Chitinophaga caseinilytica: one gene and its partners. The protein of the gene in region 1 interacts with the protein of each later gene in a pairwise test. Links are inferred from orthologs where the notes say so. Each region holds a gene or a part of one and is shown on either strand. Other genes may lie near its edges.

The links.
Region 2: the proteins of WJU22_RS04290 (region 1) and WJU22_RS12100 interact in binary tests that used the Escherichia coli proteins (3 or more experiments, as listed by UniProt). The link is inferred for Chitinophaga caseinilytica from one-to-one orthologs.
Region 3: the proteins of WJU22_RS04290 (region 1) and WJU22_RS17725 interact in binary tests that used the Escherichia coli proteins (3 or more experiments, as listed by UniProt). The link is inferred for Chitinophaga caseinilytica from one-to-one orthologs.

The regions. Positions count from the first base shown.
Region 1 is NZ_CP150096.1:1,005,159-1,008,116, reverse strand. The notes cover bases 11-2,810. They hold WJU22_RS04290 (hypothetical protein), read left to right. Parts: upstream 11-1,087; coding sequence 1,088-1,534; downstream 1,535-2,810. Other genes in these bases: WJU22_RS04285 (Gfo/Idh/MocA family oxidoreductase), read right to left, coding at 1,611-2,810; WJU22_RS04295 (META domain-containing protein), read left to right, coding at 591-1,064. Also shown: more of WJU22_RS04285, read right to left, coding at 2,811-2,958.
Region 2 is NZ_CP150096.1:2,895,770-2,898,884, reverse strand. What follows is about bases 13-2,969. They hold WJU22_RS12100 (dihydrofolate reductase), read right to left. Parts: upstream 1,759-2,969; coding sequence 1,267-1,758; downstream 13-1,266. Other genes in these bases: WJU22_RS12095 (thymidylate synthase), read right to left, coding at 1,755-2,549; dnaG (DNA primase), read left to right, coding at 13-1,219. In the rest of the region: more of dnaG, read left to right, coding at 1-12. UniProt on the Escherichia coli protein: Key enzyme in folate metabolism. Catalyzes an essential reaction for de novo glycine and purine synthesis, and for DNA precursor synthesis.
Region 3 is NZ_CP150096.1:4,315,568-4,318,623, forward strand. Bases 111-3,008 are described here. They hold WJU22_RS17725 (polyprenyl synthetase family protein), read left to right. Parts: upstream 111-1,022; coding sequence 1,023-1,994; downstream 1,995-3,008. Other genes in these bases: rnr (ribonuclease R), read left to right, coding at 111-1,021; WJU22_RS17730 (amino acid permease), read left to right, coding at 2,082-3,008. In the rest of the region: more of rnr, read left to right, coding at 1-110; more of WJU22_RS17730, read left to right, coding at 3,009-3,056.

The DNA of each region.
Region 1 (2,958 bases):
TGGGGTTGCGATCGGCCAGGGTAGTGCCTTTGATGGCTTCTTCCACTTTGGCGGTCACGTCTTCCACACGCACGAGGAACTGAACGGAGAGCCCTTTGGCAGGGATCTCTTCCTGCTTGCTGCGGGCATAAAAGCCGTCGCGCAGGTAGTTATGTTCCACCGAACTGGCAGACGCGATGGCGCCGTAACCACAGTGGTGGTTCGTAAAGATCAGCCCTTCATTGCTCACGATCTCTCCCGTGCAACCTCCACCGAAAATGATAATGGCATCTTTAATGGATGATTTGTTGATGCTGTACAACTGGTCTTTCGACAGCTTCAATCCTTTCTTCACCATGTCGGCATAAGTTTGCGGCCCCAGCAGGTAAGGGAGCCACATGCCCTCGTCCGCTCTTACCAGCTTGACAGACAGCAAAAGCAGCAACAGGAATAGATTTTTCTTCATATGTTAGATTTTGTAAGGGCCCAAACCTACCGATTTTTTTCATAATAGCCCTTACCGGCCATGGAAGTCAACAATTGAAGGTGCCGTGGCGTTAAAATGGCTTGATGATTGATAAGAAAAACAAATACACCATAAAACCACTATCATGAAACAGTTACTGCTTCCCGCCCTTGCCGCCCTGGCCATACTGGCCGCCTGCCAAAGTTCCCAACAGCAATCGGGTACCGATTCCGCCGCCGCGGCAGCCGCCGTTACGACAGATGGGGCGCCCGCATGGCCGCTTTCCGGCACCAAATGGGTGTTGAAGGAAATCGTGAACGGCCCTAAAGACACCAGCAACTGGGGGAAGGAAATTTATATGCAATTCGTGGATTCCTCGTCGCAGGTACGCGGCCATCTCGGCTGCAACGGCTTCGGCGGCAAATTCGTGGCCACGCCCACCGGCGAGCTGGCCGTGTCCGACATCATTTCCACCCAAATGGCCTGTCCGGCCCTGAACGTGGAAAACGCTTTCAGCCAGGCGCTGCAAAACACCAATAAATACACCATCGAAAAGGATATCCTCAGCATTCAGCGCGGAGATTCCGTTTTAGCGACATTTACCGCCGTAAAACAATAATAATCACCTAAAAATCAACGTATATGAAGAAAATACTCATCGCCCTCGGTGCAGCCGCCATCTTTGCGGCCTGCCAGAACAAAACTGCCACTACCGGCGAGGATACTTCCGCCAATGCGAAGATCCACGAAGGGGTAGATTCCATCCAGGAAGGCCTCGAACAGAAAGCGGATACCGCCGGCGCTTGGTTCCAGCGGCAGAAAGATGAAGCATCGGCCTCCATCAAGGAAAAAATGGATTCGCTGGACGTGCGCATCGAAGAGCTGAAAAAAGACGGCAGCGCGAAAAGCAAAAAAGCGCAGGCCAAACTGGAAGCCGCCCGGGCAGACCTCGCCAAAGCGGCGGATGACGTGAAAAACGCCACGGTGGATGCGTGGGACAAAACGAAGGAAGGGCTCGATAAATCGCTGAAGAAAGCCGACAGCGAGTGGCAAGAGTTCAAGCGCGATTTCAAGGAACTGTTCCGTTAGAACAAGTAGCGTATCGTATCTATAAGAAAAAGGGCGCCTCCGGTCGGGGGCGCCCTTACTATTTCGTAAAAACTTCTTACGCACCGAGCGTCCAGCCGTCGCGATAGGTACGCTTCACGAACTGGTTGGCTTCGTCGAAGTTGGTGATCTTCATGTTCGGGCCATCCCACAACAGTTTGATGTAACGGCCGGGATAGTCGAAACCTTTGCCGTCGGCTTTGGGCTTGCGGATATCGTAGCTGCGGATGGCGAGGTTGCCCATGAGGATGGTTTCGGTGAGCGGGCCGGCGATCTCGAAGGGGGCCGACAGTTCTTTCTTACCGTAACCGGCGATGCACGCGTTTACCCACTGTACGTAATGGCCTTCGGGCACGCGGGCGATGGTTTGCTTCACGTTCACTTCCGCATTGCGTTTGGAAGGCAGCAGCGAAGGGTACATACCATAGGTTCCGCACATCATCTTGCCTTTCGTGCCTTCGAAAATGGCGCCGTTGCCGCCGTCGCCCATTCTTTCATTGGGGCCCAGCTCTTCGGGGCGCGCGGGTTGGATGCCGCCGTCCATCCAGTGGAGTTTCAACGGGCCGCGTTTCGTTTCGAAAGTCATGATCACGTGGGAAGACGGGGGGCAGCTTTCCGGGAAATAGCCCTGTTTGAATTCGTCTACATACACGCTGCCAACGCTGGCTTCCGCGGAAACGGGGTAGCCGAGGCCGAGCACGCGGAAAGGAGGTTCCACGATGTGGCAGCCCATGTCTCCGAGCGCGCCGGTACCGTAATCCCACCAGCCGCGCCAGTTGAACGGAACGAGTTTGTCGACGAAGTCTTTTTGCGGGGCGGTGCCCAGCCAGAGGTTCCAGTCGAGGTCGGCCGGTTTGGTGCCGGGCTGTGCAGGCCAGGGAATTCCCTGCGGCCATACGGGGCGGTTGGTCCAGCAATACACGGTATGTACATCGCCGATGAGGTCGGCATTGTACCATTCCATGAGCTGGCGGACGCCGTCGCCGGAGGCGCCCTGGTTGCCCATCTGGGTAACTACTTTATATTTTTTTGCGGCCTGCGTGAGCATGCGCGCTTCGTAGATGTCGTGGGTGAGGGGTTTTTGAACGTATACGTGCTTGCCGAGCTGCATGGCGGCCATGGCTTGCACGGCGTGGTTATGGTCGGGGCTGGAAACGGTTACCGCGTCGATGTTTTTGTGTTCTTTGTCGAGCATTTCGCGGTAATCCCGGTAGTATTTTGCTTTGGGGAAGCGTTTTACGGACCCTGCTGCGCGGCTGTCGTGAACGTCGCACAGTACGACGATGTCTGCCGGGCCTTTGGAAATCTCGCTCAGATCGCTGTCGCCTTTACCGCCAACACCGATGCCGGCAACGCGAAGCCTGTCGCTGGGCGCGGTGTATCCCGGGCCTCCCAATACGTGACGT
Region 2 (3,115 bases), 1.9 Mb from region 1 along the record:
CCTGCTGGTAGAAGGCTATACCGACGTCATCTCCCTGCACCAGGCCGGTATCGAAAACGTGGTAGCCTCTTCCGGCACATCGCTCACCACCGACCAGCTGCGGCTCATCAAGAAATACACCAACAACCTCACCATCCTGTACGATGGCGACAATGCCGGTGTGAAAGCCGCCCTCCGCGGGCTGGACATGGCCATCGAAGAAGGCCTGAACGTGAAGCTTGCCCTTATCCCCGATAACGAAGACCCCGACAGCTACGTCCGGAAGATCGGCGCGGAAGGTTTCCGGCAGTTCATAGCGGATAACAAACAGGATTTCGTCCTCTTCAAACTGCACGTTTCCATGAAGGAAGCGGGCAACGATACCACGCGCAAATCGCAACTCGTGAACGAGATCGCGGAAACCATCGCGCGGATCGATAAAGTCGAGGATTTCACCCGCCAGCAGGACTACATCCGCCAGTGCAGCCAGTTGCTGAAGATCGACGAAGAAAGGCTGGTAGACCTGGTCAACAAATTCATCCGCGAACGCCTTTCCAAACAGGCGCTCAACGAACAGAACAGCAACAAGAAAAAAGGCGGGTTCGATGCGCCGCCACCGGACGACGGTCCGTCCCTGGCCGAAATGTACCCCGAGTACTTCCCCGACGGAGCGGAAGCGCCGGCCGCGTCTACCGAAAACATTTTCAATACCTCCGAACGCCAGGAGCGCGAGCTCATCAAGATCCTGCTGCGGTTCGGCGATAAACTGTTCGACGACGAACAGCAGACCACCGTGGCGGATTATATCTTCCACCTCCCCTACGATTTCGAATCGCTGTCGGAAAACGAAATCGTGAAACGCATCCTGCGGGAATACAAGGAGCACTACGACCAGGGCTCCATTCCCGATAAAAAACTCTTCCTCTACCACCCGGACAATGACGTGGCGCGCAACGTGGCCATCATCCTCGAAGACAAGGAAGCCGAGCTGAGCGCCGCCTGGAGAGAGCGTTTCGAGATCAAGACCGTGTATGGCGACGATGCTTTCCGGCGCGATACCGTGAGCACCACCAATTACCTCATCATCCGCAAAATCCAGAAATTGATCGCAGAAAACCAGCAGGAAATGCAGACGGCGACCGATTTCGAGGCGCAGATCCGCTGCCTGGAGATGGACAAACATCTCAAGCAGATCATGAAGGAACTGACGGAAACGGTGGGCACGGTGATCTTCAAATAAAAAATGCAGCCTTTTCCGGCTGCACTTTCCCATTATTTTTTAAGGAATTATTTCCGTTCCCAGGTTTCGAACGTGAAGGCGTAGGCATGCTTTTCGTCGGCCGGGTGTTCCTGCGCGTGGACGCGCTTCCATTCCATCGGGTTGATGTCGGGGAAATACGCGTCGCCCTCCACGGTGGTGTGGACGCGGGTGAGGTAGATGCGCTGGATCTGGGGCCAGGCCTGGTTGATGATTTCCATCCCGCCGATCACGAAATATTCTTTCACATCGTCCTGGTCCGCCAGCTCGAGGGCGTCTGCCAGGGAATGCACGACGGAAACCCCGCTGGGCGCGTAATCGGTTTGCCGGGTGATGACGATGTTGTGGCGGCCTTTGAGGGTGGCGCCGCCCAGGGATTCGAAGGTTTTACGGCCCATGATGACCGGGAAACCGTAGGTGGTATTTTTGAAGAACTTGAAATCGTCGGGCAGTTTCCAGGGAAGCTGGTTGTTGATACCGATGACGTTATTCTCAGAAGCGGCTACTATTACGGAAATCATACGGCTACCGGGGCTTTGATGTGAGGGTGCGACTGGTAATTTTCCAGGGTGAAGTCTTCAAATTTGAAGGAGAAAATGTCTTTCACTTCCGGGTTGATTTTCATCGCCGGCAGGGGGAACGGTTCGCGTTCGAGCTGGAGGCGGGCTTGGTCGAAGTGGTTGTTGTACAGGTGAACGTCTCCGAAGCTGTGCACGAACTCACCCGGCTGGAGGCCGCAAACCTGTGCGATCATGAGCGTCAGCAGCGCGTAAGACGCGATGTTGAAGGGAACGCCGAGGAAAACGTCGGCACTGCGCTGGTAGAGCTGGCAGCTCAGTCTGCCATCTGCCACGTAGAACTGGAACAGGCAATGACAGGGGCTGAGGGCCATATCCGGCAGATCGGCCACGTTCCAGGCGTTTACGATGAGGCGGCGGGAGTCGGGGTTCTTTTTGATCTGGGCGATGACGTCGCTGATCTGGTCGAACGTTTTACCGTTGGCCCCTTCCCAGCTGCGCCATTGTTTACCGTATACCGGGCCGAGGTCCCCTTCCGCGTTGGCCCATTCGTCCCATATTTTGACCCCGTGCTCCTGGAGGTAGCGGACGTTCGTATCTCCCTGGAGGAACCACAGCAGTTCGTAAATGATGGATTTGAGGTGCAGTTTCTTGGTGGTGAGCATGGGGAAACCGGCCTGCAGATCGAACCGCATCTGGTAACCGAATACGCTCCGGGTGCCGGTGCCGGTACGGTCCGTTTTGTCGGCCCCGTGATCGAGAATATGTTGAAGAAGGTCTTTGTACTGTTGCATAGCTTCTGCAAACTTAATGGTAAATAGAGAATTACCGGCCAGTTTTCTCCTGACATATGTGGATAAGTGGCTGAAGCAGGATAGCAGGGCGATACAAATAGCGGGATGAAATAATATAACGGAATCCCCCCACATAAACAAATCTCGTTTTTCATAAATTTCGTTAATCTGCGAAGGTGCGACTTGCCCCGTCGTGTTACAACAGATCGAACCGAAAAATTAGCAGTGATTCCGACATTTAACCAATTGAAAAACAGCACTTGGAACTGAACCCGATTATGAGCATCACCATGTAATGGAAAACAGGACCTAACAAGCAGCTGGATCGAGCCAGGGGCAAGACAATTTCAGCACCGATGTATGTAGAAGAAAGGCCATATCACGTGAAGCGGGCAAATTCCCGCGCACTGTAGACGCAGGTACGCAATGATCAAACATGCAAAAGCATCCGGACCGGAAAACAGCCGACGTTAACCCGCCGGCGTCGCGCCATTGAGTTCCGCGATTTTTCGCGCGTGCAAACGCGTGCGGAAAGCTGTTTGCCCCATCGCCTGCCTGCCCCTGAA
Region 3 (3,056 bases), 3.3 Mb from region 1 along the record:
GTTCAAGGACGGCGCTATTAATTTCTCGAGCCAGGAAGTCCGCTTCCAGCTGGATGAGAACGCCAAGCCCGTGGGCGTGAAGATCAACGAAAGCGACGAATCGCACCAGCTGATCGAGGAACTGATGCTGCTGGCGAACCGTACGGTGGCGGAATACGTGTCCAAACAAAAGGTGAATACCCATCCCGTTCCGTTCCCATACCGGGTCCACGATACGCCGGATGAAGAAAAAATGCACGTTTTTGCCGTATTTGCAGGTAAATTCGGCTATAAATTCGACGCCACGAGCCCCGATACCATCGCTGCATCCTTCAACAAGATGCTGACTCTGGTGAAAGGGAAACCGGAACAGCATGTGCTGGAAACCCTCGGCATCCGTACCATGGCCAAGGCCATTTACACGTCCGACAACATCGGGCACTACGGCCTGGGGTTCCCGTACTACTGCCATTTCACCTCGCCCATCCGCCGCTACCCGGACGTGCTCGTGCACCGCATCCTGGCACAAGTGCTGGCGGGAGACATCAAGCCCGACAAGCAGCTCGAAAAACGCTGCAAACACTCCTCTGACATGGAACGTAAGGCCATGGAAGCGGAAAGGGCCGGCAACAAGTACAAGCAGGTGGAATACATGCAGGATTTCATCGGTGAAACGTTCGAAGGCATCGTGTCGGGCGTGGCGCATTTCGGATTCTGGGTGGAAACCGTTTTTGCGAAGTGCGAAGGCCTGGTCAGCGTGCATGGGCTGCGGGAGGATTACAAGCATTCCGAGACCGATTATGCCCTCATCGGCATGAGAACGGGCAAGCGCATCCGGATCGGCGACAAAGTGACCATCCGCGTGGTATCCGCCAGTTTGGCCAAACGCCAGCTCGATTATGAACTGGTCGAAGAAGGCAGCGATCTGCCGCCGCTCAAGAAAAGTGGGCGGAGCGAACGGCCGGAGCGGAACGACCGGAGCGATAACAGGAAGAAGACAGGCAAGGCGCCGCAACATAAATCAAGGAAGAAAAAGAAGTAAGATGCATTCATTCAAAGAATTATCAGCGAAATTCGAACAGCAGTTCAGTCAAAGACAATTTCCCGAACACCCGGCCAACCTGTACGATCCTGCCCAGTACATCCTGGGGATCGGTGGCAAGCGCATCCGGCCCGTGCTTTGCCTGCTGGGCAACGAGCTCTTTGCCGACCTGGAGCCGGACGCCTTCCATGCCGCCAACGCGGTGGAACTGTTCCACAATTTCACGCTCATTCATGACGATATCATGGACAAGGCGCCCCTGCGCAGGGGGATGCCCACCGTCCACACGAAATACAGCGATTCGGCAGCGATCCTCGCGGGCGACGTGATGCTCATCCACAGCTACGAACATCTCAACAAGATCGCCGGAAAGTACCGCCAGAAGATCGTTTCCGTGTTCAACCGCGCTGCCCGCGAAGTATGCGAAGGGCAGCAGCTGGATATGGATATGGAGCAAACGGCGCCCGAACAGGTGAAATATGAAGACTATGTGAACATGATCGCCCTGAAAACCTCCGTGCTACTGGCCGCCAGTCTCCAGATGGGCGCCATTTGCGGCGGCGGGAGCGAAGGGAACCAGCAGCACCTGTACGAATTCGGCAAAAACGTGGGCATCGCCTTCCAGATCCAGGACGATTACCTCGACGCATTCGGCGACCCGGATAAATTCGGCAAGCAGCAGGGTGGAGACATCCTCGTCAACAAAAAAACCTTCCTGCTCCTCAAAGCCCTCGAGCTATGTAACGGCACCCAACGCCAGAAACTGCACGAGTTGCTGCAAACCAGCCCGGCAGATAAGGTAGCTTCCGTGCTCCAGATCTTCCGCGATTGCCGGGTAGACGCCTGGGCCGAGAAGGAAAAAGAACGTTTCTCCCAGATCGCTTATGAGCACCTCGATGCCATCGCGGTGATCTCCGGCCGGAAGCAGCCCCTGCGCGAACTGGCGGATTTTCTCCTCGTCCGGCAACATTGAGTAAGGATTATTTTTATATTTGGCCGTTATTGACAGTTTTTGGCCGTCAGTAACGGCTTTTTTAATATCAACCCTTAAACGCAACAAATGTCTAACTCGCTTTTCAGGAAAAAATCCCTGACCAGCATTCTCCATGAAGCAAAAGCCGGAGACGGCGACGCGCACATGTCGGGCCTGAAGAAGGTGCTCACCGTACGCGACCTCACGCTGATGGGCGTGGCGGCCGTGATCGGAGCGGGGATCTTCTCCACGATCGGGCAGGCGGCTTTTAATGGAGGACCTGCGGTTATTTTCCTGTTCCTCCTCACCGCCGTTACCTGTGGCTTTACCGCGCTTTGCTACGCCGAGTTTGCTTCCAGGGTGCCCGTGGCCGGGAGCGCCTATACCTATTCGTACGTTACCTTCGGCGAAATGGCCGCCTGGATCATCGGCTGGGCGCTCATCCTCGAATACTCCATCGGCAACATCGTGGTAGCCATTTCCTGGAGCAGTTATTTCAACAACGTTCTTGAAGGGATGGGCATCCATCTCCCCGCGTACCTCACTACCGATTACAATACCGCCAAAGCCGCCGCCGGAGACGCGTGGAACACCGCGCCCTTCATCGGCAACTTGCGCGTCATCCTCAACATTCCCGCTTTCATAATCGTGGTGCTCGTCACCATTCTGGCGTATGTAGGCATCCATGAGAGTAAGAAAAGCGCCAATTTCATGGTGGGCCTCAAGATCGTGATCCTCCTCATAGTGATCGCCATCGGGATGTTCCATATCAATTCCGACAACTGGCAACCCTTCATGCCCAACGGCTTCAACGGCGTGCTGATGGGCGTTTCGGCCGTGTTCTTCGCCTATATCGGGTTCGATGCCATTTCCACCACGGCGGAAGAAAGCGCCAATCCGCAGCGCGACATGCCCCGTGCCATGATCTATTCCCTCATCATCTGCACGATCATTTACGTGGTGGTGACGCTCGTGATCACCGGCATGGTGCATTATTCCGAGTTCCAGCACGTGAGCGACCCGCTGGCGTACGTGTTCGACAAGCTGAATATGAAGACCATC